DNA from 2 places in the Streptomyces sp. NBC_01474 genome. Region 2 is predicted to be linked to the other one. Evidence: riboswitches for the same ligand, from Rfam matches in the RefSeq annotation. Region 2 holds a riboswitch; the other holds the start of a gene.
The links. A riboswitch is a leader RNA that binds a small molecule or an ion and turns the genes downstream of it on or off. The one in region 2 is predicted to bind thiamine pyrophosphate.

Region 1 (15,841 bases), 6.3 Mb from region 2:
GCGACCGGCGGACGCTCGGCGAGCCTGGCTGCGTACGCGTACACCGCGTCCATCAGGTCCTCGTCCTCGTGCACCTCGTCGACCAGCCCGATGCGCAGCGCCTCGTCGGCGCCGACGAAGTCGCCGGTCCACAGCATCCGTAGTGCGGTGGAGGTGCCGACGGCGCGGGGCAGCAGCCAGCAGCCGCCGTCGCCAGGGACAAGACCGACCTTGATGTAACCCTCGGAGAAGCGCGCGCCGCGCCCCGCGAAGCGCAGGTCGCACAGGAGCGCCATGTCCATTCCGGCGCCCACGGCAGGCCCTGCGACGGCGGCGATCACGGGCTTGTCGACGTCCTCCAGGGCGAGGGCGACGCGATGCACGTTCTGGGTGAGCAGTTCCTTCTCCCCCAGCGGCGGCCGCTCCTCGCCCTTGAAAGCCGAGAGGTCGACGCCGGAGCAGAAGGAGCCACCGGCGCCGGTGAGGACGATGACGCGCACCTCGGGGTCACGCTGGGCCTCGGTCAGGGCGTCGGCCCAGGCGTGCACCATGTCGATGGTGAAGGCGTTCTTGCGCTCGGGGCGGTTGAGTAGGATGGTCGCGATCCCGTCGCGGACCGTGTACACGAGATCGGCCATCGCCGTCCCTTTCTTCAGTGGATGTTCCCTACTTGAGGCCAGCCCGCAGCTCACGCTTGAGGACCTTGCCGTTGGGGTTGCGGGGCAGCACCTCGACGAAGTGCACGCGGTGGGGCTTCTTGTACGAGGCGATCCGCTTCCGCGTGAAGTCGATGAGTTCCTGCTCGCCGGGAGCGTCGGTGCCGCGGCGCAGGACGACGACGGCGGTGACGGCCTCGCCCCACCTCTCGTGCGGGACACCGACGACCGCGACCTCGGAGACGGCGGGATGTTCCGCGAGGACGGACTCGACCTCGGCCGGGTACACGTTCTCGCCGCCGCTGACGATCATGTCCTTGATCCGGTCGGTGAGGAACAGGTAACCGTCGTCGTCGAGGTAGCCGCCGTCGCCGGTGCACAGCAGGCCGTCGGCGTCGTACAGCGCCTCTGTCTCCTCGGGGCGTTTCCAGTACCCGGGGGTGTTGTGGCGGGAGCGGATGCGGATCTCGCCGGCGGTGCCTGCCGGGACGGGCTTCCCGGTCGCGGTGTCGGCGATGACGACGCCGACACCGCGCCGCGGCCTCCCCACCGACTTGAGCAGGTGCCGCTTCGGCCCGTCGGCTTCGTGGTCCTCGGGCGGCAACTGGGTCACCGTGCCGCCGCCCTCGGTCAGCCCGTACTTGCCCATGAAGTGGCAGGCGAAGAGAGTCATCGAGCGGCGCAGGAGCGCGGGCGTGATGGGGGCGGAGCCGTAGGTGATGAGGGTGAGGCGGGAGAAGTCGCGCCGCTCGATCCCGGGGAGCTCGGTGAGCATGTGGAGCACCGAGGGAACGAGGAAGGCGTGGGTGACGCCCTCACTCTCGATGCTCTCGGCCGCCGCGTCCGGCGTGAATTCGGGGAGCATCAGGCTGTTGGCGCCGGCGGTGAGGGCCACACGCAGCCAGCCGAGGCCGCCGATGTGGAACATCGGCAGGGCGTTGAGCGCCACCGACCCGGCCTCCCAGAGGTACTCCTCCAGCTCGGTCGCGTCGGCGTAGAAGTTGCCGTGGGTGAGCAGGACGCCCTTGGGCAGGCCGGTGGTGCCGGAGGTGTAGATCTGCAGGAACACCTCGTCCGCCTCGGCGGCGGTGCCGCGACCCGGGTCGTCGTCAGGGTGGGCGGCGAGCCAGGTCTCGTAGGCGGGTACCTCCGAGTCGTCCGACGGTCCGATGACGACGAGCCGCAGGCCGGGGAGAGCCGCGCGGACGGCATCGGCCGCGGCCCGGAACTCTGGCTCGACGAGCAGGACGCGCAGCTCGGCGTCGCGGGCGACGTCGGTCAACTCGGCTGTGGCGAGGCGCCAGTTGAGCGGCACGTTGACCAGTCCGGCCTTGGCGGCACCGACCAGGATCTCGCCCGCTTCATTGCGGGTGCGGGCAAGGAAGCCGATCCGGGACCCGGCGTCGGCGTCGGCGTCGGCGTCGGCGAGGAGGGCCCTCGCGATCCGGTTGCTGCGGGTGTCCAGTTCGGCGTAGGAGACGGTGCTGCCCGCGCACGTGAGCGCGGCGGAGGTGCCGCGCTCACGTGCGTGCAGGCGGATGGCGTCGGGCAGATGCAGGCCCATGAAGGAGTCCCTCGATCATCTTGGGGTGGTGCGTCAGCCCTTGGGGCCGCCGGCGACGTACAGGATCTGGCCGGAGACGAAGCCCGCCTCCTCGCGTACGAAGAAGGAGACCGCCTGGGCGATGTCCTCGGGGCGTCCGCCCCTGCGGACCGGAATGGTCTTGGCATACCGCTCGGTGAACTCCTCGAAGGTGATGCCCATGCGCTCCGCGGTCGCCTCGGTCATCTCGGTGGCGATGAAGCCCGGGGCCACGCAGTTGGCCGTGACGCCGAACGGGCCGAGCTCGATCGCCAGCGTTTTGGTCAACGCCTGCAGGCCGGCCTTGGCCGAGGAGTAGTTGGACTGGCCGCGGTTGCCGAGCGCGGCTGCGGAGGACATGTTGACGATCCGCCCCCACTTCGCGTCGACCATGTGCGCCTGGCAGGCCTTCGCCATCAGGAACGCGCCGCGCAGGTGGACGCCGATGACGGAGTCGAAGTCCTGCGGGGTCATCCTGAAGATGAGGTTGTCGCGGATGATGCCGGCGTTGTTCACCAGCACGGCGGGGGCGCCGAGTTCGGCGGCGACCCTGGCGACACCGGCCTCGACCTGCTCGGGGTCCGAGACGTCGCAGCCGACGGCCAGGGCGCGTCCGCCCTCCTTCTCGATTTCTTCGACGGTACGGGCGCAGGCGGCCTCGTCCAGGTCGAACACGGCGACGGCGAAACCGTCGCGCGCCAGTCGTGCGGCGGTCGACGCACCGATGCCCCGGGCGGCGCCGGTGACGACGGCCACCCTCTGGGCGGAGCTGTTTACGGACACGGGAAACTCCCTGGTCAAGAGCGGGTGGGGACGGTCTACTTCGGAGCCATGCGGATGGCGCCGTCGAGCCGGATCGTCTCGCCGTTGAGCATGGGGTTCTCGATGATGGACGTGGCCAGATGCGCGTACTCGTCCGGGTTTCCGAGGCGCGAGGGGTGCGGCACCTGGGCGCCGAGGGCGTCGAGGAACTCCTGCGGCTTCTTGTTCAGGAGCGGGGTGGAGAAGAGGCCGGGGGCGATCGTCATCACGCGGATCTTGGCGGCGGCCAGGTCGCGGGCGATCGGCAGGGTCATGCCGACGATGCCGCCCTTGGACGCGGAGTAGGCGCACTGCCCGATCTGGCCCTCGAAGGCAGCGGCGGACGCGGTGTTGATGATGACACCACGCTCCCCGTCGACCTCCTCGGTCCTGGCCATCTCGGCGGCGGCGAGGCGCAGCACGTTGAAGGTGCCGATGAGGTTGACGCCGACGACGAACTCGAAGTCCTCGAGGGCGTACGGCGTTCCGTCGCGCTTGACGGTGCGTCCGCCCTTGCCGAGGCCGGCGCAGTTGACCGTGATGCGCAGCGGGGCCTGCGCCGCCGCGGTGGCCACGGCGCGGGCGGCGTCGTCGGCGCTGCGGACGTCACCGGCGACGAAGTGCGCGCGTTCGCCGAGCTCCTTCGCGACGTGTTCGCCGTTGGAGGTGGGCAGGTCGAGCAGGACGACGTGGGCGCCCTGGCCGACCAGGCGCTTGGCGGTGGCGAGGCCGAGGCCCGACGCGCCACCGGTGATGACGGCGGAGACTCCGTTGATCTGCATGGTGTGGGTTCCGTTCCTGGATGGGGTGCCGAGGTGCTCGGCGGGTCAGAGGCCGACGGACCGGCGGGTCAGAGGCCGATGGATTTGGCGATGATGGTCTTCATGACTTCGCTGGTGCCGCCGTAGATGCGCATGACGCGGGTGTCGGCGTACAGGCGGGCGATCGGGTACTCGAGCATGTAGCCGTAACCGCCGTGCAACTGAAGGCACTTGTCGATGACGCGGCCGGCGGTCTCGGTGCACAGGAGCTTGGCCATGGCGGCGTAGTCCGCGGACAGCTCGCCTCGCGCGTCGCGCTCCAGGGCCTCGTACGCCATGAGCCGGGCGGCCTCGACCTCGGTGGCGCACTCGGCGAGAACGAACTTGGTGTTCTGGAAGGACGCGACGGACTTGCCGAAGACCGTGCGGTCCTGGGTGTACTCCTTGGCGAACCGCACGGCGGCCTCGGCCGCGGCGGCCGCCTGGACGGCGATGACGAGGCGCTCTCGGGCCAGGTTGCGGCCCAGGTAGAAGAAGCCCTCACCCTCCTCGCCGAGGAGGTTCACGACAGGGACCTTGACGTCGGTGAAGGACAATTCGGCGGTGTCGGAGGCGTGCAGGCCGATCTTGTCGAGGCTGCGCCCGACCGCGTAGCCCTCGCTCGTGGTGTCCACGACGAGGACGGACAGGCCCTTGCGGCGGTTGTCGGCGGGGGCGGGCGAGGTGCGGCAGACCACGAGGACCAGGTCGCACTGGGTGCCGCCGGTGATGAAGGTCTTGGCGCCGTTGAGGACGTAGTGCGTGCCGCCCTCGGAAAGGACCGCCTTCGTCTGGATGCCGGCCAGGTCCGAGCCGGTGCCGGGCTCGGTCATCGCGATGGACAGCATGATGTCGCCGGAGACACAGCCGGGGACCCAGCGCCGCTTCTGCTCTTCGGTCCCGAAGTGCAGGAGGTACGGCAGGATGATGTTGGCGTGCGTCATGGCGGTGCCCACGGTGGCCCCGGCTCGGGCGACCTCCTCCGCGAACACGGCACCGAAGTGGTGACCGGTCTCGGCGCCGCCGCCGTACTCCTCCGGCACCTCGATGCCGAGGATGCCCAGCTCCCCGAGCTTGCGATAGAAGTCGCGCGACACGGCCTTCGCGGCCACCCAGTCCTGCAGGTGCGGAACCGCTTCCTTGGCGAGGAAGTCCCGGACCACCTGCCGGAACGCCTCGTGCTCCTCGTTGAAAACCGTGCGCGGCATGACGGCCTCTCTCTTGAACGTGGGTTAGCCGTTTTTCACTTTCACGCTCGTTTCCGCAGCTGTCAAGGCGTTCAGAACGCGAAAAGCATCCTGGACATGGAGGTTAGCTTGGAATAACTTATTGGCTAGTCGCGCCCGTCCGCGACCGCGCACTTCCCCCTCTTCCAGGAGCAGCCCATGCGTGACGCAGTGATCGTCGATGCCGTGCGGACCCCGGTCGGCAAGCGCGGCGGTTCCCTCGCCGGCATCCACGCCGTCGATCTGTCCGCCCACACCCTGACGGCCCTGGCCGAGCGCACCGGCCTCGACCCCGCCACCGTCGACGACGTCGTGTGGGGCACCGTCTCCCAGGTCGGCGAGCAGGCCGGCGTCGTCGGCAGGTTCGCAGCACTCGCCGCGGGCTGGCCCGAGTCCGTGCCCGGTGTCTCCGTCTCCCGCGCCTGCGGCTCCTCCCAGCAGTCCGTGCACTTCGCCGCGGGCCTGGTCACCGCCGGTCAGTACGACATCGCCGTCGCCGGTGGCGTCGAGTCGATGAGCCGGGTGCCGATGGGCTCGGCCCGCAGCGTCCCGGAGGCCGGCAAGGCGTACGGCCCGCTGGTCCTCAACCGCTACTTCCCGGACGGCGACGGCGAGTTCGACCAGGGCGTCGGCGCCGAACTGATCGCCGAGCAGTACGGCTTCAGCCGCGCCCAGCTCGACCAGCACGCCCTGGACTCGCACGAGCGCGCCGCCCGCGCCATCGACGAGGGCCGCTTCACCGGACAGATCACGCCCGTCACAGTCACCGCCGAAGACGGCACCACGCGCGTATTCGACACCGACGAGGGCGTCCGGCGCGGCTCGACCCTGGAGAAGCTCGCGAGCCTCAAGACGCCGTTCAAGGCGGACGGTGTGGTCAGCGCGGGCAACTCGTCCCAGATCTCGGACGGCGCCGCCGCGCTGCTCATCACGACGAGCGAGATCGCGCGGCAGAACGGCTGGACCCCGATCGCCCGCGTGCACACCGCGGTGCTCGCCGGCGCCGACCCTGTCACCATGGCCCTCGGCCCCGCACCTGCCACAGCCAAGGCTCTCAAGCGCTCCGGCCTCTCCATCGGCGACATCGGCGCGTTCGAGATCAACGAGGCGTTCGCCCCGGTCACCCTGGCCTGGCTCAAGGAGACCGGCGCCGACTACTCGCTGATGAACCCGCTCGGCGGTGCCATGGCCATCGGCCACCCGCTCGGCGGCTCCGGTGCCCGTCTGATGACGACGCTGGTCCACCACATGCGTGACAACAACATCCGCTACGGCCTCCAGGCGATGTGCGAGGCGGGCGGCATGGCCAACGCGACGATTCTCGAACTGCTCTGAGACATCCGGAAGTTCACACCAAAGCAGAAAGGGGGAGGGCCGCCGGCCGGCGGCCCTCCCCCTTTCTGCTGCGTCAGCCCTTCGGAGCGAGAGCGTCGATCGCGGACACGTCCAGGCCGACCTCTTCCAGGACCTCGCGGGTGTGCGCGCCGACCACCGGCGCGGGGCTGGGGGTCGCGGCCGGAGTCCCTTGAAAACGAGGGGCGGGCGCCGGCTGGAGCAGACCGTTGTCGGTGTAGTACGTACCGCGGGCCACGTTGTGCGGATGTGTGGCGGCCTCGGTCAGCCCGTACACCGGCGTGACGCAGGACTGTGTGCCATCGAAGACCTTGGTCCACTCCTCGCGGGTGCGCCCTGCGAAGATCTCGGCGAGCCGCTCCCCCATCGCAGGCCAGGCCTCCCGGTCGTGCTGCTGGGCGAACAGCGGGTCGTCGCCGAGGCCCAGGACCTCCCGGAGCACAGCGTAGAACTGCGGCTCGACGCTGCCGACGGCCATGAACCCGCCGTCGGAGGTGCGGTAGGTGCGGTAGAAGGGGGCGCCCCCGTCGAAGAGGTTGACGCCACGCGCGTCCTCCCACCGGTCGACTGCCAACAGACCGTGGATGAGGGAGAGTTGTACGGCGGTGCCGTCGGTCATGGCGGCGTCGACGACCTGGCCCTTGCCGGTGCGGGCCGCGCTGACCAGGGCGGTGGTGATGCCCAGGGCAAGCAGCATTCCGCCGCCACCCATGTCGCCGAAGAGATTCAACGGGACGGGCGGGTTCTCGTCGGCGGCGCCGAGCGCGCCCAACGCACCTGCCACGGCGATGTAGTTGATGTCGTGACCGGGAGCCTGGGCCAGCGGCCCGTCCTGACCCCAGCCGGTCATCCGGCCGTAGACCAGTTGGGGATTACGGGCCAGGCACGCCTCCGGGCCGAGGCCCAGGCGCTCGGCGACACCGGGGCGGAAGCCCTCGATGAGCGCGTCGGCGCTGTCGACGACGGCGAGGACGGCCTCGACGCCCGCTGGGTCCTTGAGGTCGAGGGCGACCGAGCGGCGGCCCCGGTGCAGGATCGGGTGCTTGGAGGCGGTTCCGGCCTCGGCGGGGCGGTCGACGCGGATGACTTCGGCGCCCTGGTCGGCGAGGAGCATGCCGGCGAAGGGCCCCGGGCCGATGCCGCCGAGCTCGACGACACGGATGCCGGCCAGCGGTCCTGCAGAGGGTGAGGTGGAGGGGGTGGAAGTGGCGGCGGTGGGTGCAGTGCTCACGGAAAGGCGGCTCTCTCGGGCGGCGGGAAAGGGAACGCGGGCGGAGGGCATCGGGAATGGCGGGAATGGGGAACGGCCGCCCTGCCGTGGGTGGGGCAGGGCGGCCGGAGTGCGCCGGGGCCGGCCCGCCGGGGGCGACCGGGCGGCCCGGGCACGTCGGGGCGGACCTACAGACCCAGGTCCTTCGCGATGATCGTCTTCATGACCTCGCTGGTGCCGCCGTAGATGCGGGAGACACGGATGTCGGCGTACAGCCGGGCGATGGGGTATTCGAGCATGTAGCCGTAACCGCCGTGCAGCTGCAGGCACTTGTCGATGACACGCGCGGCGACCTCGGTGCAGAACAGCTTGATCTTGGCGGCGTCGGCGGGCGACAGCTCGTGCCGGTCGTCGAGTTCGATGCCCTTGTCGACCATGGCCTGGGCGGCCTCAACCTCGGCGGCGCACTCGGCGAGCACGAACTTGGTGTTCTGGAACGCGGCGACCGGCTTGCCGAACACCTGGCGCTCCTGGACGTACGCCTTGGCGAACTGAATCGCGGCGCTCGCGGTGGCGACACCGCCGACGCCGATGGAGAGGCGCTCGCGAGCGAGGTTGTTGCCCAGGTAGGAGAAGCCCTTGCCGACCTCGCCGAGGACGTTCTCCACCGGCACCTTGACGTCCGTGAAGGACAGTTCGGAGGTGTCGGAGGCACGCAGGCCGATCTTGTCCAGCTTGCGGCCGTACGCGAAGCCCTCGCTGTCCGTCGGGACGACGAGCAGTGTCAGGCCGAAGCGGCGGTCCTCGGCCGTGGGCGGGGAGGTGCGGGCCACGACGACGCACAACTCGGAGTTGAGGGCACCGGTGATGAAGGTCTTCGCGCCGTTGAGGACGTAGTGGGTGCCGTCGTCGGACAGCTCGGCCCGCGTCCGGATGCCCGCGAGGTCGGAGCCGGTGCCGGGCTCGGTCATCGCGATGCACAGGGTGATCGCGCCACTGGCGATGCCCGGCAGCCAGCGCTTCTTCTGCTCCTCGTCGGCGATGTTGAGCAGGTACGGCAGGACGATGCCGGTGGTGACGGTGTAGTGCCCGAAGGAGACCGCGGCTCGCGCACACTCCTCGGTGATCACCGTCTGGTACTTGTAGCTGGTCTCGCCCGGGCCGCCGTACTCCTCGGGGATGCCGAAGCCCATGACGCCCAACTCGCCGAGCTGGTGGAAGAGTTCACGCGGGACGCGGTTGTCCCTCTCCCACTCCTCGTAGCGCGGGGACACCTCCTTGGCGATGAAGTCCCGGACGACGGACCGGAACGCCTCGTGGTCCTCGTTGTAGACAGTGCGCTTCATATCTCGTCACTCCTGGGATTCAGCGGTATCCGCCGTCGGCGGTCAGGACCTGGGTGCCGATGCGGTTGGACGAACACCTCGTCGCCGACGGTGACTCTCGTTGCCCGGCCAGCAAGTTATTACAGATTCACTTTCTTGCTCGTTTGGCCAGGTGTCAAGCCATCGTTTGTTGAGAGTGATAGTTTTCAATGCATAGCACGGTGTGCGGTCGGCGGTCAGGACGCCGCCGCCAGGCGCGCCGCGTCGCGGTCGGGGTCGACGAGGAGGAGCGCGGCAACGGCCCCGATGATCATCGTGATGCCGAGGACCAGGAAGCCGTCCCCGTAACCGGCCACGGCGGACGTGCCGGCGTCGACCAGCCTGCCGATCACCAGCGGGGCCACGACCCCACCGAGGCTGTAGATGCCGGTGACGATCCCGAACACGGTGCTGCGCTGACCGGTCGGCGCGACATCAGCGAGCCCGGCGAAGGCGACGCCGTATCCCGCGGAGTTCAGACAGGCGCCGATGACGAGCAGCGTCATCTGCGGAACGCCGCGGTCCAGCGAGGAGAAGGCCACCGTACATACCCCGGAGGCGAGCACCATGGCGGCAGGCAGAATCCCGCGGGTGACGCGGTTTCCGACCCCTCTCCTGGTCAGGGCGCTGGAGAGGACCCCGACGAGGATGACGGCGACGGCGGCACCGAGGAAGGGGAGGACGACGAGCTTGCCCGCGGCGGTGGCGTCGTAGCCCAGACCGTCGCGCAGGTAGAGCGGCAGCCAGCTCACGCCGACGGAGGTGTTGGCGTACGCGACGAAGAACAGGAGCGCCATACCGATCAGTGTTCCCGTGGAGAACAGGCGCCGCAGCGGCACATGCTCGGGCAGCGCCGTCGCCGCTATGTGGTGATCGCCGGCCCGCGCGCCCTCGGGCCCGGAGTCGCCGCCGAGCAGCCAGAGCACGGCGAAGACCGCACCGAACGCCGCGAGGACACCGAAGGCCGCGTGCCAGGAGTACGTCTCGATGACCCAGGTCAGCACAGGGGCCGCGATCAGCGGGCCGGCCCCGGCGCCGGCGATGACGATCGAGCTGGGCACGCTCCGCCGGTGCGCGGGGAACCACGAGTGCGCCACCTGCATGGCCAGCGCGACGGTCGGCCCCTCCGCGAAGCCGAGCAGCACCCGGCAGGCGACGATGGTGGTGAAGCCGACCTGGGCGGCCATGGGCACGAGGCTGAGCACCCACAGCGCGGCGATCCCGGCCAGCAGCCAGCGCGCCCGCACCTTGCCTCCGAGCCAGCCACCGAGCACGGAACCGACGGCGAAGAGCCAGAAGAAGCTGCTCTGGATGACACCGAACTGGGAGCTGTCCAGGCCCAGTTCCTTCTTCATGCCTACGCCGGACAGGCCCACGACGACCTTGTCGGCGAAGTTGACGAGCATCAGACAGACCAGCAGCGCGAGGACGAACCACGCCCGGCGCCGCACGGCGGACACACGGGCCCCAGAGGCGGTCGCAGACGGCAAGCCGGGCACTTCTTGTCGATCGACGGCCATGGCGGCCCTCCCTGATCAAAGGGGCTGATGTGAGCAGGAAGTGAAACACCTCTAACCAAGGTGCACAATGGATCAGACGCAGATTACCGAGCACAGGGCGGTCACGCAGCAGCTGAGTGATTTCTGTCTAACGCCACACCATGCGGCTTACTTGTTGATCACGGTGGTGCTCGGATGTTGTACCTTTGCCGAAGATGGCCGGACGGCGAGGGGCGAACTGGGATGCAGACGGAAGCGTCGGGTCGGACGACCGCGCGCAGACCCCCGGACCGCAAGGCGCGGATCGTCGCCGCAGCAGCCCGGCTGTTCCGCGAGCGCGGCTACCACAACGTGTCGGTGGCCGACGTGGCGGCCGAGGTCGGCATCACCGCACCCGCCCTCTACCGACACTTCCGAGGCAAGCCCGATCTGCTGCTCCACGTCGTGGACACCACGGTCAACACGATCCTGGAGTCCCTCATGGCGGCTCCGGACCTGGATTCCTACCTCCGCACGACGGCCAACGAGACCATGGAGCGTCGCGGCTCGGCCGTCCTGTGGCAGCGCGAGGCCAGGCACCTGCCGGAGGACCGCCGCCAGGAACAGCGCCGCGCTCTCAACGACGTCGCCGACCGGATCGCCGCCCTGATCGGGGACGAACGCCCGGACCTCGACGAGCCTGACCGCCATCTCCTCGCGTGGTCCGTCCTGTCAGTGTTCGGCTCCATCTCCTGGCACCGCACGTCGCTGCCCCGCCGCCGTTTCGAAGAACTCCTCTACCGGCTCGCACACGCCGCCGCGCACTGCCCGCTCGGGGCGAGTACCGGCGCCGAGGCGGGAACTGCGCCGGGTGGATACGCGGGCCTCGCGGTCTCCCGCCGCGAGGAGATCCTCGTCGAGGCGATCCGCCTCTTCGACGAGCGGGGCTTCCAGTCCGTGAGCACCGACGACATCGGCGAGGCCGCCGGAGCGACGGGCCCCAGCATCTACAAGCACTTCCCCACCAAGACAGACCTGCTCGTGGCCGCCGTGATGCGCGGCGGTGAACAGCGCCGCGCGGGAACGGCACAGGCGCTCGCCAAGCCCGGCACCCCGCGTCAGACCCTCGACCGGCTACTGCGCTCGTACATCGAATTCACCCTGAGTCAAAGCCACTTGATCGGCCTGCTGATCGGTGAACTGGACCAGCTTCCCGAGAAGGAGCGCAAGGCGGCCCGGCAAAATCAGCGGGAGTACCTGGCGCTGTGGGTGCGCCTGCTCGACGAGGTGCGCCCCGGACTCGACACCGCCGAGGCCCGGATCGTCGTCACCGCGGTGCTGACGGTCATCGACAACGCGGCCCGTACGGGCTCCACGGGCGACCGCACGGATCTCGCCGACCGCCTCGCCGAACTCGGCACGGCACTGCTCCTGAGCGAGAACCCGCCCGCATAGATTCGTGGCCGGCAGACCGCCCCCTGGTGTGCCTCCCGGGACGGGGAAGCTACCCTTGCCGACGTACCGGACACGGGGTGCCCCGCCGAGGGCTGAGATCACACCCGTCGAACCTGAACCAGTTAGCACTGGCGGAGGGATGTCAGCCAATGTCGTTGCCCCATGCCCCGAGCAGCACCGGGACCACCGGACCGCGCTCCGTCTTCGACGGGCGGATGCCGGCCGCGCCGGGTGACCTGCGGGTCGAGGCGCGCGGGATCGCGCCGGTCCCCGAGAGCCACCGCTACGGCGGCGCCGGGCGCCTGTTCACCGTGTGGTTCGCCCCGAACCTGACCATGACCGGTGTCTTCACCGGCACCGTCGGCATCGCACTCGGCCTGGACTTCGCCACCGCGCTGGCCGCCGTCGTCATCGGCACCCTCGTCGGCGCCGTGCCCACCGCGTATCTCGGTACGTGGGGCAGCGCGACCGGCGCGGGACAGCTTCCGCTGGCGCGGCTCGCGTTCGGCCGGGCCGTCGCGGTGCCCGGCGTCCTGCAGTGGTTGTCGTCGGTCGCCTGGGACGCGCTGATCGGCCTGTTCGGCGGTGACGCGCTCGCCCGGCTGTGCGGCTGGCCCTTCTGGGTCGGCGTGCTCGTGATGATGCTGGCGCAGGGCGCGCTCGGCGTGCTCGGCTACGAGGCCGTCCACCGGCTCCAGAGGCTGATGACCTTCGTACTGGCCGCCGCGTTCGTGGTCCTGGCCGTCAAGCTCCTCGACGGTGTCCATCCGGTCACCACCGGGGCCGCGCACGGGGCCGACCAGGCCGGCGCGTTCGTCCTCACCAGCACGATCGCGCTCAGCCTGTCCCTGTCCTGGGCCCCTTACGCCAGCGACTTCAGCCGTTATCTTCCGGCCGCCACATCCCGTAAGCGCATGTTCTGGTTCACGCTCCTCGGCGTCACCGTCTCCTTCGTCGCCGTCCAGGCGCTCGGGCTGTGGGGCGCATCCGTGTTCACCGACCAGACCGCGCGCGGGGTCGACGAGCTGCTCGGCGGGGGCGTTCTCGGCTCCTTCGGGCTGCTCGCCGTGGCGCTCGCGGCCCTGTGCAGCAACGCCATGAACGACTACAGCGGCTCGCTGGCCCTGCAGACGATCGGCGTCCGGGTCCCGCGGCCGCTCGCGGCGGCACTCGCCGCGGTGCTCGGCTTCCCGCTGGTGCTGTGGATGCACGCCGCCGACACCGCGGCCCGCTTCCAGAACGTGCTGCTCTTCGTCGGCTACTGGATCCCCGGCTTCGTCGCGGTCGTGGCCGTCGACTGGTTCGCGCGCGCCAGGGCCCGGGGCGGCGCGCCGGTCGACCTGACCGCCGAGAGCGCCCGGCCGCAGCCCTGGTGGCCCGGGCTCCTCGCCTTCGTCGCCGCCTTCGCCGCCGCGGTCCCGTTCATGGACAGCGGCCTGTACGTGGGCCCGGTCGCAGAGGCCCTGCACGGCGCCGACCTCGCGTACTACGTGGCCTTCGTCGCCGCACTCGTCGTGTACGCGCCCCTCAGGCTGCGCCGCCCGACCGCCGCCCCGCAGACCGCACCGCACCAGGAGGCCCGCACATGACCGTGCCCGCGAGCACCGGACGCGTCGCGCCGCCCCGCGTCCTGACCGTCGCCGGTTCGGACTCGGGCGGCGGCGCCGGGATCCAGGCCGACCTCAAGACGATGCTGGCGCTCGGTGCCCACGGCATGAGCGTCCTGACGGCCGTCACCGCGCAGAACTCCCTGGGGGTCCAGGGAGCGTGGGAACTCCCCGTCGACGCGGTGCGCACGCAGTACCGCAGCGTCGTGGACGACATCGGCGTCCAGGCGGTCAAGACCGGGATGCTCTCGTCGCCGGTGCTCGTCGAGGCGGTGGCCGAACTGCTCGCCGGTACGGACGCCCCCGTGGTCGTGGACCCGGTGAGCGTCTCCAAGCACGGCGATCCGCTGCTCGCCGAGGACGCGCTGGACGCGGTGCGCACCAAGCTGCTGCCGGTCGCGACGGTGGCCACGCCGAACCTGGACGAGGTGGCACAGCTGACCGGCCTCGCCGTCACGGACGACGACGGCATGCGCCGGGCCGCGGCGCGGCTCCTGTCGTTCGGGCCGCGCTGGGTGGTCGTCAAGGGCGGTCATCTGCCCGGGGCGGCCGTGGACCTGCTCACCGACGGCACTGAGGAGCACTGGCTGCGCGCTCCCCGCCACGACAACCGGCACACGCACGGCACCGGATGCACCCTGGCGTCGGCCGTCGCCGTGGGTCTCGCCCACGGCCTGCCCGTGCCGGAGTCCGTCCGTCTGGCGAAGGAGTACGTCACGGGGGCGATCGCCGCCGGGTTCGCGCTGGGGTCGGGCATCGGCCCGGTCGACCACGGGTGGCGCCTGCCGGGTGATCGGTCCAAGGCCGCGGGGCGCACGGACTGAGAGCCGCCGGGGCCACCTGAGGCACGCGCAACACGCCCACCTGCACACAATCAGGGCCCGATGTGCGTTCCGGCGCTCCCGTCCACTTGACTGTTGCCATGACCACCCTGCCCCGCCAGCCTCAACAGGCCCCGCCGACCGGCCACATGATCGTGTGCGGTGGTGACGCACTCGCCGAGCGGCTCGCCGCCGAACTGCGCGCCGTCTACGGCGAGCGGGTCACGGTCGTCGTGCCCTCCGTGCGTGTCGCCAGACCGGGCGCCGGTCCCGCCGGACGGGCGCGGGCGGCCACCCTGCTCTCGCGGATGCAGGCGGTCGTCAACCGTACGGTGTCCGCCGCGGCCGACGACAGCGTTCCGCCGCCACGTGTCTTGGAGGCACCGGAACTCGATGAGGAGGCGCTGGCCGAGGCGGGCGTGGCCGACGCAGCCGCGCTGGCCCTCGTCCACGGCGACGACGAGACCAACATCCGGGCCGCCCTGGCCGCCCGCCGTCTCAACCCCCAGCTGCGCCTGGTCATCCGGCTCTACAACCGCAAGCTCGGCCAGCACCTGGAACACCTCCTCGATCAGGCAGCCGCGCTCTCCGCCCCCGGCGTCGACCCCGAGGCACTGGACACCACGACGACCGTCCTGTCCGACGCCGACACCGCGGCACCGGCGCTCGCGGCCACCGCCGTCGCCGGTACCAGCAAGGTCGTCCAGGCCGACGGGCTCCTTCTGCGCGCCGTGGAGCGCACCCCGCCGGGCCGGGGCGAGGTGGCCGACCCCGGCCTGTGCACCCTCGCCCTGCTGTCCGCGACCGCCAACGACCCGGCGGGCGCCGAGGGTTCGGACGTGGGCGGCGCTGAGGGTCCTCTGCTGCTGCCCGACGAACGCACGGTCGCCGCGGCCACCGGGCGCGGCACGGTGGTCCTGGAAGCCGTCTCCCCCACGGTCGCCGCACCCAACGGCCGCACGACCAGCCGACGTATGCCCCTCAGCTCGCTGTTCTCGCGCCGGCTCCGCTGGTCCCTCGCCGGACTCGTCACGAGCGTCCTCGGCCTGGCCGTGGCGTCCTGGGCCACCACCGGCGACCACCCGCTGCACGCCGGATACCTCACGCTCCTCGACCTGTTCGCCATCGACGACCCGGCGATCGGGGAGCCGCTCGCCCGCCAGCTCCTCCAACTCCTCACGGGGCTCGCCGGACTGCTCCTCCTGCCCGTACTTCTCGCGGCCGTGCTCGAAGCCCTCGGCACCTTCCGCACGGCGTCGGCCCTGCGCCGCCCGCCGCGCGGTCTGTCCGGCCACGTCGTGCTGCTCGGCCTCGGCAAGATCGGTACCCGCGTCCTTGCCCGCCTGCGTGAACTCGGCATCCCCGTCGTGTGCGTGGAGGAGGATCCCGAGGCACGCGGCGTCGCCCTCGCCCGCCGCCTGCGCGTACCGACCGTCATCGGTGACGTCACGCAGGAAGGCGTCCTGGAAGCCGCCAAGGTGCACCGCGCCCACGCCCTGCTCGCCCTCA
Region 2 (15,841 bases):
GCAGTCCGACGAGAAGCCCCTCATGGAGAAGGCGTTCGCGGGCCATCACGAGGTCCGCTGCCTGGACGTCTTCCTCAACGAGGACACGGCCCCCATCGCGGCCGGCTACGAGATCATCTCCACCAGCGTCAACGCCACCCTGAACAACCGCGTCCTGCAGACCCTCGCCGCCGGCGGCACGCACCTGATCGCCCAGCGCTCCACGGGCTTCAACAACATCGACCTCGAGGTCGCCGAGCGGCTCGGCCTGACCGTCGCCCGCGTCTCGTACTACTCGCCGTACGCCGTGGCCGAGTTCGCCTGGACCCTCGCGACGGCCGTCAACCGCCGCATCGTCCGCGCCTCCAACCGCACCCGCGACTTCGACTTCAGGCTCGACGGGCTGATGGGCCGCGACCTGCGCGGCCGCACCGTAGGCGTCCTCGGCACCGGCAAGATCGGCGAGGCGTTCACCCGGATCGCCCACGGCTTCGGCATGAAGCTCCTCGGCTGGGACATCGTCGAGAACCCGGCCTGCGTCGAACTCGGCATGAAATACGTCGACAAGGAGCGCCTCTTCACCGAGGCCGACCTGATCAGCCTGCACGTACCCCTGCTCCCCGCCACCGAGCACATCGTCGGCAGCGCCGCCCTGCGCACCATGAAGGACGACGCGATCCTGGTGAACTCCAGCCGCGGCGGCCTCATCGACACCAAGGCGCTCGTCTCCGAGCTGCGCGAGGGCCGCTTCACGGGCGTCGGCCTCGACGTGTACGAGGCCGAGGCCGGGCTCTTCTTCCTCGACAAGTCGCTCGACGTCGTCGAGGACGACACCCTGGCCCGCCTCGTCACCTTCCCGAACGTCCTGGTCACGTCCCACCAGGCGTACTACACCGTGGACGCGGTGAGCCAGATCATCGAGACCACGGTGGCCAACGTCCTCGACTATCAGGCGGGCCGGCGCTCCGAGAACGTCCTCGTGCCCTCCGCGCCCAAGACCTGACCCAGCAGCTCCCGCACGACGTCCGCCCCGCGCAGCGACAGCACCGACTCCGGGTGGAACTGCACCCCCGCCACTGCATTTTTCGGCGCGCCTCCGGCACGACCCGGCCCGCGCAGCGCGTGCACCTCGCCGCTCGCCGCGTCCCGGCTCACCTCGACGCCGTGCGCGGCCAGCTCCCTCGCCGCGTCGTCGTCGCAGCGCGCCACGAAGCTGTTGTAGAAGCCGACGGTCTCGGCCCGCCCGAACAGATCGACGTCCGTCTGCGCGCCCTGGTACGGCACCTCCTTGCGGACGATCTCAAGCCCCAGCTCGGCCGCGATCAGCTCATGGCCGAGGCACACGCCGAGCACGCCGTGCCGGTGATCACGCAGCACCTCGGCGGTCAGCGCGCGCAGGAAACGCATCTTGGGGTCCGTCTCGTCGGAGGGGTTGCCAGGCCCCGGGCCCAGGACGACGGGGCCCTCGTGGGCGAGCACGGCGTCCCGCAGCCCCGGCTCGTCGTAACGCCGCACGGAGACCGTGAGGCCCGACGACCGCAGCAGATGCGCCAGCATCGCCGTGAACGTGTCCTCGGCGTCCACCACGAGCGCGTGCCCCTCCAGGGCCGCCGCCTTGTCCTGCATCCGCAGCCAGAACGGCGCCAGCGCCGCCCGCCGCCCGTCGAGCGCCGCCTGCACCCGCGGATCGTCGGCGAGCGCGGGCCGCACGCCCTCGCCGCGCGGCCGCCCGGGCCGCACCCCCAGCGCGGCCAGCACCCCGGCAGCCTTCGCGTGCGTCTCCTGGACCTCGCTCGCCGGGTCGGAGCCGCGCACCAGGGTCGCCCCGACCGGCACCCGCAGCTTCCCGCCCGCGTCGATGTCGGCCGTACGGATCAGGATCGGGGAGTCCAGGGTCTGCGCCCCGCCCGCGTCCCGCCCGACCAGAGCGAGCGCGCCCGCGTAATAGCCGCGCCCACCCACTTCGTGCCGCTCGATCACCCGGCAGGCGTTCTGCACCGGCGAGCCCGTGACAGTCGCCGCGAACATGGTCTCTTTCAGCACCTCGCGCACATCCAGCGAGGACCGGCCCCGCAACTCGTACTCCGTGTGCGCGAGATGGGCCATCTCCTTCAGGCGCGGGCCGATCACGACCCCGCCCATGTCGCCGACGGTGCACATCATCTTGAGCTCCTCGTCGACGACCATCGACAGCTCCTCGATCTCCTTGCCGTCGGCGAGGAAATCCAGCAGGTGCTCGGGCGTCGGGCCCTCGGCCGGGTAGCGGTACGTGCCGCTGATCGGGTTCATGACGACCGTGCCGCCGGACATCCGCACATGCACCTCAGGGCTCGCCCCGACCAGTGTCCTCTCGCCGGTGTGCACGACGAACGTCCAGTACGCGCCCCGCTCCCCGGCGAGCAGCCGCCGGAACAGCGCGAGCGCGTCCGCCCGACCGAACCCGCGGATCGCGCCTTCGTACGTCCGCCGGATCACGAAGTTCGCGCCCTCGCCCTGTCCGATCTCCTCGCGCAGGACCCGCTCCACGATGTCCGCGTACGCGGCGTCGTCCACGTCGAAGCCCCCGTCCGACACGCGGACGTCATGGGCCGGCAGCTGCGCAAGGACGTCGGCCAGCGGCAGCTCGTACGTCTGGTCGGGGGTCAGCACCGCGAGCGGGGTGCCGTCGTCGCGGACGTCGAAGCCGCGCTCCCTGATCTGCCGGAACGGCACGAGGGCGAGGCCCTCCGGGATGTCGGCGAGTCGCTCGTAGGTGTTCACGGGGCCGACCAGGAGTTCCACGATGTCGTGGTCGTGGCCGGGTGCGCGGCGGCGCAACAGGGCGAAGGGACGGTCGTCGTGCAGCAGCTCGGACAGATCCATGGCGTGTGATTCCTCTTCCGGACTCCGGTTGCGGAGAGGAACGGCCAGGTCCCGGAAAACACTGAAGGCCGCCCTCGGGCGGCCTTCGCTTCGCTGTACGCGCAGTCAGTGGGCCGCTGGGTGAGCGGTCCACCACCAGTTACGGGTCGTGTGCGCGAACATGAGCGGCACCCTACCCGATGGGCAGCTCATCTGTGGACGACGCGTCTCAAAGGGTGAGCGGTCGGCTGAACCGCTCACCCGACCCCGTAATGTTGAGGATGTGACCGTGAACGCTAAGACCAGCGCAAGCGCTGGCAACACCTGGCGAGACCTGCCCGCGGCGCAGCAGCCCGAGTACCCCGATGCCGAGGCTCTGCGCGATGTGATCGCGGAGCTCGAGTCGTATCCGCCACTCGTCTTCGCGGGCGAGTGCGACCAGCTGCGCGCCCGACTGGCTGCCGTCGCCAAGGGAGAGGCGTTCCTCCTCCAGGGCGGCGACTGCGCCGAGGCCTTCGACGCCGTGTCGGCCGACCACATCCGCAACAAGCTCAAGACGCTGCTCCAGATGGGCGCCGTCCTCACGTACGCGGCCTCCGTGCCCGTCGTGAAGGTGGGCCGTATCGCGGGGCAGTACTCCAAGCCGCGCTCCAAGGGCACCGAGACCCGCGACGGCGTGACCCTGCCGACGTACCGCGGCGACTCGGTCAACGGCTTCGCTTTCAACGAGAAGGCCCGCATCCCGGACCCCGAGCGCCTGAAGCGGATGTACAACGCGTCCGCCTCCACGCTCAACCTGGTGCGCGCCTTCACCACCGGCGGCTACGCCGACCTGCGCCAGGTGCACGCCTGGAACCAGGACTTCGTGAAGTCGTCCCCGTCCGGCCAGCGCTACGAGCAGCTCGCCCGCGAGATCGACAACGCGCTGAACTTCATGCGTGCCTGCGGCACCGACCCGGCCGAGTTCCAGACGGTCGAGTTCTACGCCTCCCACGAGGCGCTGCTCCTCGACTACGAGTCGGCGCTGACCCGCGTGGACTCGCGTACGGGCAACCTGTACGACGTGTCGGGCCACATGGTGTGGATCGGTGAGCGCACCCGTCAGCTCGACGGCGCGCACATCGAGTTCGCCTCGAAGATCCGCAACCCGATCGGCATCAAGCTCGGCCCGACGACGACGGCCGAGGACGCGCTGCAGTACATCGAGCGCCTCGACCCCGACCGCGAGCCCGGCCGCCTGACCTTCATCGTCCGCATGGGCGCCGACAAGGTCCGCGACAAGCTCCCGGAGCTGGTCGAGAAGGTCACCGCCTCCGGCGCGACCGTCGCATGGATCACCGACCCGATGCACGGCAACACCTACGAGGCGGCCTCGGGCCACAAGACCCGCCGCTTCGACGACGTGCTCGACGAGGTCAAGGGCTTCTTCGAGGTCCACAAGGGCCTCGGCACCCACCCGGGCGGCATCCACGTCGAGCTCACCGGTGACGACGTCACCGAGTGCGTGGGCGGCGGCGACGAGATCTTCGTCGACGATCTGCACCAGCGCTACGAGACGGCCTGCGACCCCCGCCTGAACCGCAGCCAGTCTCTCGACCTGGCGTTCCTGGTGGCGGAGATGTACCGCGACCAGTGATCCTGCAGTACATCGCCGTGGGGCGCGGATCACATCGATCCGCGCCCCACGGCACTTTTGTGCTCCCCGCCCGGCGGGTAAGGTTAGGTTAGCCTCACCGTTCATTGGGGCGGGAGCAAGGAACCGGTCCTGATCGCTGGGAGGTGAACCGCGTGTACGTCTGCAACTGCTTCGGTGTGACCGAGGACCAGGTCAAGAAGCACGCGGACGGCGGTGCGTGCACCCCCCGCCAGATAGCGTCGGCCTGCAAGGCCGGCACCGACTGCGGCTCGTGCGTACGGCGCATTCAGGCGCTGCTCGGCCGTGGGAGCTGCTCGCGCCGCGAGCTGGTCGAGCAGGGAAGGCCCGTCCTTACGTCCGACCCGAGAGCCCTCGTGGACCTTTCGGACGCCGCCTGAGGCTCCGCCTGGGTACGTGCGGCGGCTAGCTGTCCGGCTGCTCGATCTGCTGGGCCAGGTACAGCGCCTCTCCGAGACTCTCGATCAGCTCCAGCTGGGTGTCGAGGTAGTCGATGTGGTGCTCCTCGTCCTCCAGGATGTCCTCGAAGATCCGCGCCGACGTCACATCGCCCTTGGCCCGCATGACGTCGATACCGCGCTTGAGGCGGTCGATCGCCTCGACCTCGACCTGACGGTCGGCCTGGAACATCTCCGTGACGGTCTGTCCGACCCGTACGTGGAAGAGCCGCTGGTAGTTCGGCAGGGCGTCGAGGAAGAGAATCCGTTCGGTCAGCCGGTCCGCGTGCTTCATCTCGTCGATGGACTCTGCGCGGGTGTACTTCGCGAGCTTGGTCCAACCGTTGTTGTCCTGGATCCGGTAGTGGAGCCAGTACTGGTTGATGGCCGTCAGCTCGCCCGTGAGCTGCTCGTTGAGGAATTCGATGACCTCGGGGTCGCCCTGCATCGCAGAGGCTCCTTCCACGTGGTGGACTCGGCAGATTTTCGCGCATCCTCGCATCGGCACCGAAAACCGTCCAGTAAGTGCACGCTTAGTAGGAGTTGCCCTTTTCGGAGGTGGCCGGGCTCTCGCTGGTCACGGCCACTGCCTGGGGTCTGTCAGGATGGAGGCATGGGTCAGCCGGTGGGTCGCGAGTCTGGGGGAGCAGTGCAGTCGGAGCTTCCACCGGGACAGCGTCTCCAGCGTGGCTGGCCGGTCACCCACTACGGCCCGGTTCCCAAGTTCCGCCCCGAACGCTGGGAGTTCAGGGTCTTCGGCGCCACCGCCGACGGGGACAAGCGCTGCTGGACCCACGAGGAGTTCTCCGCCCTGCCGTACGGCACGGTCGTGGCCGATCTGCACTGCGTCACGAAGTTCAGCATGCTCGGCGCGGAGTGGGGCGGCGTGCCCGCCGCGACGATTCTCGAGCTGGCGCCGCCCGCGCCCGCCGTCACCCATGTGATGGTCTGGGCCGAGTACGGCTTCAGCGCGAATCTCCGCCTCGAGGACTTCGCCGCCGACCGCACGATCTTCGCCACCCACAAGGACGGTGAACTCCTCACCGCGGAACACGGCTTCCCGCTCCGCCTCGTCGTGCCCCATCTGTACGCCTGGAAGGGCCCGAAGTGGGTCCGCGGCATCGAGTACATGACGGCCGACCGCCGCGGCTTCTGGGAGGAGCGCGGCTATCACAACGTCGGCGACCCCTGGCGGGAGCAGCGCTACTCGTACCAGGAAGAGCCCGGGGACGGCCCCGAGCTCTGAGTCCTGGCTCTCCTGTGCCGAGTGCAGGCCGTCAGTGGTGGTACTGGTGGACCACCGCGTGGCCCTTGCCGCGGCCGATCATCCACTTGTTGACCGGCGTGGTCACCACGAAGGCGATGGCCAGTGAGACCGCGAGCGCGGCCCAGAACAGGCCGTCCGACAGATGGGCGTCCATCGCGCTCGGCCACAGCGCGATCACGCCGTTGTCGATCAGCTCCATGACGGCGATGGACAGGGTGTCCGCGGCGAGCGCGACCCGGAGCGCGGTCCTGAAGCCGACGCCGGCCTTCAGGACACTGCGCAGCGTGAGCGAGTAGCCGAAGAAGAACGCGAGCGCGATCGCCAGGATCATCGTCGGCATGTTGCCCCAGCCGAACGCCGTGCCGATCACCATGCCGAGGACCTCGCCGATGGCGCATCCCGTGAGGCAGTGGAGCGTCGCCTGCGCGGCCATGGACCAGCTGACCTTGCCGAGGCCGTGCCCGGCGTGGGTGTGCCCGGAGTGCTCGTGCTGTTCGTGCTGTTCGTGATCTGTGTGCTGGGTGTGCTGGGTGTGCTGGTCGTGGTGCGCGTGTTCGGCGTGCGTCTCGTGCTGCATGAGTTCCCCCAACGTCAGAGAGCGGTTCCTGTCGCCGACAGGAACCGTATACCCCCTGGGGGTATTCCTCAAGTGATCTCCCAGCCCTCCTAGCCCTTCCGCAGCTCCTTCAGACGGGCCACGTCCGTCGCGTGGCCCACCTTGCCGCCGGGCGTCTCGATGATCAGCGGCACGTTCTCGGTCGCCGGGTGGGCCATCAGCGCGCGGAACGGCTCGGCGCCGATGTGGCCGGAGCCGATGTTCTCGTGGCGGTCCTTGTGCGCCCCGGCGACGTCCTTGGAGTCGTTGGCGTGGATCAGCTTGAGGCGGCCCTCGCCCACGGTGTCCACCAGCAGGTCCAGGGTCTGGTTCATGCCGGCGAGGCCCGTCAGGTCGTGGCCCGCCGCGAAGATGTGGCACGTGTCCAGGCAGACACCCAGCTTCGGATGCGCGTCCAGCGCGTCGAAGTACGGCCCGAAGTCCCAGGTCCGCGAGCACAGCGAAGAGCCCTGGCCCGCCGTCGACTCCAGGAGGAGGTACGGGTCGTCGTCATGGGTCAGCTCGTCGAGGAGCGGCAGCATCCGCTCACGTACCTGCGCGAGCGCCACCTCACGCCCACGGCCGCCGGTCGCCGAACCCGTGTGCACGACGACGCCGAGCGCGCCTATCTCCCGGGCCCGGCGCAGCGAGTGCCGCAGCGACTCCACGGACTTCTCCACGGTCGCCTCGGTGTGCGAGCCGAAGTTGATCAGGTAGGGCGCGTGGACGTACGCCGGGATGTCCTCGGCGGCGCAGGCCGCGCGGAACGCCTCGTCCTGTTTCGGATTGCCGGGCGGCGTCGCCCAGCCGCGCGGGTTGGCGACGAAGACCTGGACGGTCTCGGCGCCGAGCTCGCGCGCGTACGAAAGCCCTACGGAGGCCAGGCCGCCGGCGACGGGGACATGGCCGCCGACCGGGTTACGGGATGCGGTGTCGGTGCTGCTCACTCGTCAAGGGTGGCACGCGCGCGTGGCCGTCCCGTCAGCGGATCTGGATGGTGACCGTCGACCCCTTCGGGGCCTTGTCGCCGCCCTTGACGGACTGCTTCTTCACGGTGTCGCCGAAAATTCCGAGCAGACCGCGGTCGTTCTCGACAGCGAAGCCGAGGGCCTCGAGCTTCTGGTGGGCGTCGTCGACGCTCATGCCCACGACGTCGGGGACCTCGACCATGACCGGGCCCTTGGAGATCGTCAGGGTGACCGTGTCCCCCTCGCCGAGCCGCTTGCCCTCCACGGGGGACTGCCGGGCGACGCTGCCCTTGTCCTCGTCCGAGTACGCCCGCACCGTGTCGATCTCGGCCTTCAGGCCCACGTCCTGCAGGTCGGCGATGGCGTCCTCCTCGGATTCGCCCGTCACGTCCGGGACGTCCACCGGGCCGCCCCTGCTGACCACGAGCGCGATGGCCGAGCCGGTCTTGCGTGTGGTGCCGGACTCCGGGTCCGTGGCGATCACCGCCCCCTTGGGAACGTTCTCGTCGAACTCCTTGGTGACCATGCCGGACTCCAGGCCCGCGTCCTTCAGCCGGCGCTCGGCCTTCCCGAGGGGCGTGCCCTGGAGGTCGGGGACCTTCACGGTCTCCGGGCCCAGGGACACCGTCAGATCCACCGCGCCGTTGTCCCGGATGCGGGCGCCCACCTCGGGGTCGCTGGCGATCACGGTGCCGCGCTTCACGGTGTCGCTGTACGAGCGCTTGACGTGCCCGAGGTCGAGACCGGCCTGGTCCAGACGCTCCTTGGCCTGCGTCTGCGTCTTGGCGAGCAGCGGCGGGACCTTCGTGAACTGGCCCGAGTTGATGTACCAGACGCCCGCGCCGAGGCCGAGGGCGAGCAGCACGGCCGCGACGGCCGCGAGCGCACCGCGCCGCGGACGACGCCTCCGGGAAGGGGCGGGCGGCGGGGGCGGCGTCTCGAAGCGGCTCGTGCGGTTGAGCTCCGCCTGCGGGTCCTGGTCGTCGGCGGGCAGCGGGAGCTGTACGTCCCTGGTCCGCAGCGCCCGCGGGATCACGCTCGTACGGTCGTCGGAGATGTCACGGTCCCCGAGGTCCTCGGGGCGTGCGGCCGGCGGCACCGTGTCGAGCTGCGCGTCCGTGAGAGCGGCCCTGGCCGCCCTGGCCTGGGCGAGCAGCGCCACCGCGTCGTACGGCCTGAGGTCGGGCGTGCGCGCGGTCGCCGAGGCGACGAGCTCGTCCAGCTCCGGGGGCAGGCCGGGAACGGACGCCGACGGAGGCGGCACGTCCTCGTTCAGGTGCTGGTAGAGGACCTGGGCGGGGGAGTCGCCCGAGTGCGGCTTGGAGCCCGTGAGCATCTCGTAGAGCACCACCCCGCACGCGTACACGTCGACGCGGGGGTCCGCGGTGCCCGACTCGATCTGCTCGGGGGCGAGGTAGGAGACGGTTCCGAGGACGGCGCCCGTCGTGTTCGTGATGGTGTCCACGGCCCGTACGAGGCCGAAGTCCGCCACCTTCACGCGGCCGTCGTCCCCTATGAGGACGTTCTCCGGCTTCATGTCGCGGTGCACGAACCCCGCGCGGTGCGCGGCGCCGAGCGCGGCGAGGACCGGCTCCAGGATGTCGAGCGCGGCACGCGGCCGCAGTGCCCCGCGGTCCCTCAGGACGTCCCGCAGGGTGCAGCCCGCGACGTACTCCATCGCCAGATATACGTACTGGCCGTCCGCGCCCTGGTCGAAGACCCCGACCACATTCGGGTGGGAGAGCCGGGCGACCGACTTGGCCTCGCGGATGAAGCGCTCGACGAACGAGACGTCGGCGGCGAGGGCCGGGTGCATCACCTTGAGCGCGAGCACGCGGTCGAGGCGGGTGTCCACGGCCCTGTAGACCGTGGCCATCCCGCCGACCGCGATGCGTGCGTCGACGCGGTACCGGCCGTCGAGCACCTGCCCGACGAGAGGGTCCTGAAGGGTCGTGTCCACGCAGGCGAGTCTACGAGCAGCCGCCGACACCCGGCTCCGCAGTCGTCCGCAGGCGGCCGTACTGCAGCAGAGCTGTAACCGTGCTGTACGGCCCTCAGAACGCGGGCCGCTCCGGGTCGAGCCTGGCCATCCCGGACACCGGCGACGAGGCCTCGGCGAAGTGCCTGCGGGGGATACGGCCCGCCCGGAACGCCAGCCGCCCCGCCTCGACCGCGTGCCGCATGCCCTCCGCCATCAGGGTCGGCTCCTGTGCGCGGGTGACCGCTGAGGCGAGCATCACACCGGCGCACCCCAGCTCCATCGCCAGCGCCGCGTCGGACGCCGTCCCGGCGCCCGCGTCCAGGATGACCGGCACGCGCGCGTGCTCGGTGATCAGCTGGAAGTTGTGCGGGTTGCGGATGCCGAGCCCGGAGCCGATGGGGGAGCCGAGCGGCATGACCGCGGCACAGCCCACGTCCTCCAGCTTCCGCGCGAGCACCGGGTCGTCGTTCGTGTACGGCAGCACGGTGAAGCCGTCGTCGACGAGGATCTCCGCCGCGTCCAGGAGCTCGATCGGGTCGGGCAGCAGGGTGCGCTCGTCCGCGATGACCTCCAGCTTGACCAGGTCCGTGCCGAGCGCCTCGCGCGCGAGGCGGGCGGTCAGGACGGCCTCACCGGCGGTGAAACAGCCCGCCGTGTTCGGCAGCACCTGGATCCCCAGCTTCTCCAGGACGGAGAGCACGGAGCCCTGCACGCTCGCGTCCACGCGCCGCATCGCGACGGTCGTCAGCTCCGTGCCGGACGCGACGAGGGAGCGTTCCAGGACGTCGAGGCTGGGCGCCCCGCCCGTGCCCATGATCAGCCGGGACGAGAAGGACGTACCGCCGATGACCAAGGAGTCGTCAGCCATGGGTTCAGCCTCCCTGGACCGCGGTGAGGACCTCGACGCGGTCCCCGTCCGTGAGTGCGGTGACGGCCCACTGGGTGCGCGGAACGACGGTTTCGTTGAGTGCGGCGGCGACACCGGACGGCGCTCTGGTCAGTGCAGAGACGAGGACGTCGAGCGTGGTGCCCGAGGCGACCTGGCGGCCCTCGCCGTTCACGGATACGTGGGTGACGGACACGGTCATACGGACTGCTCCACAGAGACGGGTGCGGGGACGGCGCCGAAGCGCCGCGGGGTGAAGGGGCGGGCCACTTCGGGGAGTTCGCCGGTGGCGAGCACGTGGGCCATGGAGTCGCCGGTGACCGGCGTGAGCAGCACGCCGTTGCGGTGATGGCCGGTGGCGAGCAGCAGGCCCGGCAGTGCGGTCGGGCCGAGGATCGGGGCGTTGTCGGGGGAGCAGGGGCGCAGGCCCGCGCGGGTCTCCGTGAGCGGCAGCTCCGTGATGCCGGGCACCAGCTCGTGGGCGTCGCGCAGCAGCTCGTAGACGCCGCCCGCGGTGACCGTCGTGTCCCAGCCGAGCTCCTCACTGGTGGCCCCGACGACGAGCTCGCCGTTGACCCGGGGCACCAAGTAGAGGTTGCCGCCGCGCACGACGGCGCGCACGGTGCGACTCAGGAACGGCGCGTACACCTTCGGCACGGTCAGGCGCAGCACCTGCCCCTTCACCGGGCGCACCGGCGGCAGCACGTCGTCCGGGACCCCGGCGAGCCTGCCGCTGAGGCTGCCGCCGGCGAGGACGACCTGGTCCGCGTCGAGCCCGGTGCCATCGGCGAGGACCACGCCGCGCGCGCCCTCGCGGACGACTGTCAGCCGCTCGGCCCACTGCCGGTGGAACCGCACCCCGGCCAGCTCGCAGGCCGCGACAAGGGCCTTCGCGAGGCGTCTCGGGTCGATCTGGTGGTCACCGTCGACGCGCAGGCCGCCCCGCACGGACGGGGCCAGCATCGGTTCGAGGCGCCGGCACTCACGGCCCGACAGCCACTCCGAGTCCAGGCCCGACTTGTGCTGGAGGGCGTGCAGTTCCCGAAGGTGCGCGCGGTCGTCCGAGTCGAGCGCGACGGCGAGGGTGCCGCACGCGCGGTAGCCGAGGTCGAGCCCGGTGGCCTCGGAGAGCTCGGCCGCGAACGCCGGATAGCGGCGCGCGGACTCCACGTTGAGGCCGAGGAGGGTCTGTTCGGTCTCTCCGTAGTGCAGTTCGGTGACAGCGGCGAGCATCCCGGCCGCCACCTGAGCGGCCCCGCCGCCCGGTTCGGGGTCCACGACCGCGGTGCGCAGCCCGTGCTGCGCGGCCCGCCACGCGGTGACGAGACCGATGATCCCGCCGCCCACGACCAGGACGTCGGAGCCTTCTATAGTACGCGACATGGGCGTCCAGCCCCTCCCTTCGCCGGCATGACCCGGATCAGGTTCGTACGGTCGGAGGCCGTCCCAGCCTCCCTCTCAGCCCGGTACGCCCGGGCTCCCGCGAGTGCTTTACGGTGGCCACCCTAAACCGTCCCCGCGACCCTCAGTAAGGGAGCCCGCCCGCATGGCCCGCTCGCTCGACGGACTCGTCCTCGCCCCGGTCGCCGACCAGGCTCCAGGTCAGGTGGGTACGCGGACGCGGTTCACGTACCACGAGGAGGACGGCCGGATCTGGGCCGAGTACGCGGGCGGGGACGTGGTGCGCGGCCACCTCGTGGGCACCCGTGAGGGCGACCGGATCGACTTCAGGTACGTACAGCTGAAGACGGACGCGACGACCTCTTCCGGGCACTGTGTCTCGCTCGTCGTGGACCTTCCCGACGGGCGGGTGCGGCTGGACGAGACGTGGGAGTGGGAGTCGCAGGCGGGCAGCGGGACGAGCGTCGTCGAAGAGGTCCCCGGCGCCTGACGGCGCGGGCGCGGGCGGTCCCGGCGGTCAAACCCGCGGCCGGTGTGGAAGACGTCACGGGACCGGAGTGACGCTGCCCGCTGACTGACTGAACGTCAGGTGCATATGGTGATCCGGTGAGCGAGCAGACCGAGAACCAGGCACCGGTGCCCCAGGCAGGGCGGCACGTCGTCATCGTCGGCGCCGGGATGGCGGGGGTCCAGACCGCCGTGGCCCTGCGCGAACAGGGCTTCACCGGCGCCGTCACGCTGATCGGCGCCGAACCCCACCAGCCGTACGACCGGCCCCCGCTGTCCAAGGCCGTCCTGCTCGGCAAGGCCGAGGGGTCCGCCTTCGACGTCGACTTCGAATCACTCGACATCACGCTCGAACTGGGCCGCGAGGTCACCGGCGTACGCCCCGCCGAGCACACCCTCGACACCGCCACCGGACCCGCCCCCTACGACGTCCTCGTCCTCGCGACCGGCGCCGAACCCATCAGGCTGCCCGGCACGGAGGACATCCCGGGTGTCCATCTGCTGCGCACGCTCGACGACGCCGAACGCCTGCGCCCCGTCCTCGCCGCGCAGCGCGACATCGTCGTCGTCGGCGCTGGCTGGATCGGCGCCGAGTTCGCCACCGCGGCCCGCGAGGCCGGATGCGCGGTCACCGTCGTCGAGGCGGCCGAGCGACCGCTCGCCGGGGCGCTGCCCGAGGAGGTCGCCGCCCCCATGTCCGCCTGGTACGCGGACGCCGGGGCAAAACTGCGCACCCACGCGCGCGTGGAGCACGTCGAACCCGGTGCCGTCCTCCTCGACGACGGCACCCGGGTGCCCGCCGGAGCCGTGGTCGTCGGCATCGGGGCCCGCCCCGCCACGGGCTGGCTCACCGGCTCCGGCATCACGCTCGGCGCCCACCGCGAGGTCGTGGCGGACGACCGCCTGCGCACCTCAGAACCCGATGTGTACGCAGTCGGTGACTGCTCGTCCTTCCCTTCGGGCCGGTACGGCGAGCGCCTGATGGTCCACCACTGGGACAACGCGCTCCAGGGCCCCCGTACGGTCGCCGCCAACATCATCGGCGAGAGCCCGGCGACGTACGACCCCGTGCCGTACTTCTGGTCGGAGCAGTTCGGCCGCTTCGTGCAGTACGCCGGACACCACGCGGCCGCCGACAGCACCGTGTGGCGCGGTGACCCGCAGGGCGCGTCCTGGAGCGTGTGCTGGCTGCGCGAGAGCCGTCTCGTCGGCGTCCTCGCCGTGGGCCGCCCGCGTGACCTGGCGCAGGGGCGCAAGCTCATCGAGTCGGGCGTCCCGCTGGACCCGCAGGTCATCAGCGACCCGGCCCGTCCCCTGAAGGCCGCCGTCGTGTGAACGCCCCGTGCGGGTGAGGGCCTTTTGCGCGGCCGCGTTTCCCACTGTCAGTCCGGGATGGCACGCTTGTCCTGTGACCGAGATTGACGCAAAGATCGATGCTCTCGTCCCCGAGTGGCTCACCCTCCCCGACATCGCCGAGCAGTTCGGCGTGGAGGTGACGCGTGTGCGGCAGCTGGTGAAGGAAGGCCAGGTGATCGCCGTACGCCGTGGTGAGAACAGGGCGCTGCACGTGCCCGCCGCCTTCATCGACGGCGACAAGGTCGTCAAGGGCCTCACCGGGACGCTGACCCTGCTCAGGGACGACGGCTTCAACGACGAAGAGATGCTCGAGTGGCTCTTCACCCCCGACCCGACCCTGCCGGGCACCCCCGCGCAGGCGCTGAGCGAGAATCGCGGCACGGAGGTGAAGCGCCGCGCCCAGGCGCTCGCCGTCTGACCTGACAACCGTCCGGCGTGCGGGCCGCGCTCACCGCGGCCCGCGCGCCACCGACCACGGGGGGACTCACCCATGGCCATGGCCGCCACGCAGCGCGCCCAGCTCGCCGACGCCCGGCTGTACCTGTGCACGGACGCCCGCAAGCGCCAGGGCGACCTCCCCGAGTTCCTCGACGCCGTCCTGGCGAACGGCGTGGACATCGTGCAGCTGCGCGACAAGGGCATGGAGGCGGGCGAGGAGCTGGAGCACCTGGCCGTCCTCGCCGACGCCGCCGCCCGCCACGGCAAGCTGTTCGCGGTCAACGACCGTGCGGACGTCGCCCACGCCGCCGGCGCCGACGTCCTGCACCTGGGCCAGGGCGACCTGCCGGTCGCCGCCGCCCGCGCCGTCCTCGGTGAGGACGTCCTGATCGGCCGCTCCACGCACGCCGACACGGAGGCCGCCGCGGCCGCCGTCCAGGACGGCGTGGACTACTTCTGCACCGGCCCCTGCTGGCCGACCCCCACCAAGCCCGGCCGGTACGCACCCGGCCTCGACCTGGTGCGTTACACCGCCTCGCTCGGCACGGACCGCCCCTGGTTCGCGATCGGCGGCATCGACGCGGGGAACCTGGACGAGGTGCTCGAAGCGGGCGCCCGCCGCGTCGTCGTCGTCCGTGCCATCACCGAGGCGGACGACCCGGGCGCGGTGGCGGCCGACTTTGCGAAGCGGCTGCGTACGGCCTGACCTCCCCGGACGCGCTCCGTCAAGACGTGTGTCCGCAGGGTGGACGGGGATTAGGGACAGGGCGCTCTCGTGGCTAACCTGCCCATATGGCCCTTGGCACCGCTTCCACCAGGACTGATCGCGCACGCACCGTGCGCGACATGCTCGCGACCGGCAAGACGACCTTCTCGTTCGAGTTCTCGGCGCCGAAGACCCCGAAGGGTGAGCGGAACCTCTGGAACGCGCTGCGCCGGGTCGAGGCCGTCGCGCCCGACTTCGTCTCCGTGACGTATGGGGCCGGCGGTTCCACCCGCGCCGGCACGGTCCGCGAGACGGAGCAGATCGTCGGCGACACGACCCTGACCCCGGTCGCCCACCTCACGGCCGTCGACCACTCCGTGGCCGAGCTGCGCAACATCATCGGCCAGTACGCGGACGCCGGCATCAGGAACATCCTCGCCGTGCGCGGAGACCCGCCCGGCGACCCCATGGCCGACTGGGTCGCACACCCCGAGGGTCTGACCTACGCCGCCGAACTGGTCCGGCTCATCAAGGAGTCGGGCGACTTCTGCGTCGGCGTCGCGGCCTTCCCCGCGATGCACCCGCGCTCCGAGGACTGGGACTCCGACGTGCGCCACTTCGTGGACAAGTGCCGGGCGGGCGCGGACTACGCGATCACCCAGATGTTCTTCTACCCGGAGGAGTATCTGCGGTTGCGCGACCGGGTCGCGGCGGCGGGTTGCGACACCCCCGTCATCCCGGAGATCATGCCGGTCACGAGCGTGCGCATGCTGGAGCGGCTGCCGCAGCTCAGCAACGCCACGTTCCCGCCCGCCCTGAAAGAGC

Region 1: another riboswitch for thiamine pyrophosphate. It lies ahead of OG758_RS05455 (purine-cytosine permease family protein); the one in region 2 lies ahead of thiO (glycine oxidase ThiO).

What each region holds. Positions count from the first base shown of each region.
Region 1 is NZ_CP109449.1:1,118,551-1,134,391, forward strand. Features, by position in the region: gene OG758_RS05405 (enoyl-CoA hydratase/isomerase family protein) at 1-617, opposite strand, end outside; gene OG758_RS05410 (AMP-binding protein) at 646-2,199, opposite strand; gene fabG (3-oxoacyl-ACP reductase FabG) at 2,233-3,000, opposite strand; gene OG758_RS05420 (SDR family NAD(P)-dependent oxidoreductase) at 3,036-3,800, opposite strand; gene OG758_RS05425 (acyl-CoA dehydrogenase family protein) at 3,869-5,026, opposite strand; gene OG758_RS05430 (thiolase family protein) at 5,204-6,379, shown strand; gene OG758_RS05435 (CaiB/BaiF CoA transferase family protein) at 6,453-7,628, opposite strand; gene OG758_RS05440 (acyl-CoA dehydrogenase family protein) at 7,796-8,953, opposite strand; gene OG758_RS05445 (MFS transporter) at 9,169-10,461, opposite strand; gene OG758_RS05450 (TetR/AcrR family transcriptional regulator) at 10,714-11,904, shown strand; TPP riboswitch at 11,968-12,061, shown strand; gene OG758_RS05455 (purine-cytosine permease family protein) at 12,054-13,493, shown strand; gene thiD (bifunctional hydroxymethylpyrimidine kinase/phosphomethylpyrimidine kinase) at 13,490-14,335, shown strand; gene OG758_RS05465 (potassium channel family protein) at 14,434-15,841, shown strand, end outside.
Region 2 is NZ_CP109449.1:7,439,026-7,454,866, forward strand. Features, by position in the region: gene OG758_RS33875 (2-hydroxyacid dehydrogenase) at 1-982, shown strand, start outside; gene OG758_RS33880 (anthranilate synthase family protein) at 928-2,841, opposite strand; gene OG758_RS49135 (trp operon leader peptide) at 2,947-3,033, opposite strand; gene OG758_RS33885 (class II 3-deoxy-7-phosphoheptulonate synthase) at 3,104-4,456, shown strand; gene OG758_RS33890 ((2Fe-2S)-binding protein) at 4,600-4,854, shown strand; gene bfr (bacterioferritin) at 4,880-5,359, opposite strand; gene OG758_RS33900 (sulfite oxidase-like oxidoreductase) at 5,525-6,157, shown strand; gene OG758_RS33905 (DUF4396 domain-containing protein) at 6,189-6,755, opposite strand; gene OG758_RS33910 (deoxyribonuclease IV) at 6,845-7,720, opposite strand; gene pknB (Stk1 family PASTA domain-containing Ser/Thr kinase) at 7,755-9,701, opposite strand; gene OG758_RS33920 (thiazole synthase) at 9,796-10,590, opposite strand; gene thiS (sulfur carrier protein ThiS) at 10,595-10,810, opposite strand; gene thiO (glycine oxidase ThiO) at 10,807-11,991, opposite strand; TPP riboswitch at 11,989-12,102, opposite strand; gene OG758_RS33935 (hypothetical protein) at 12,155-12,499, shown strand; gene OG758_RS33940 (NAD(P)/FAD-dependent oxidoreductase) at 12,616-13,851, shown strand; gene OG758_RS33945 (Rv2175c family DNA-binding protein) at 13,925-14,290, shown strand; gene thiE (thiamine phosphate synthase) at 14,369-15,016, shown strand; gene metF (methylenetetrahydrofolate reductase [NAD(P)H]) at 15,103-15,841, shown strand, end outside.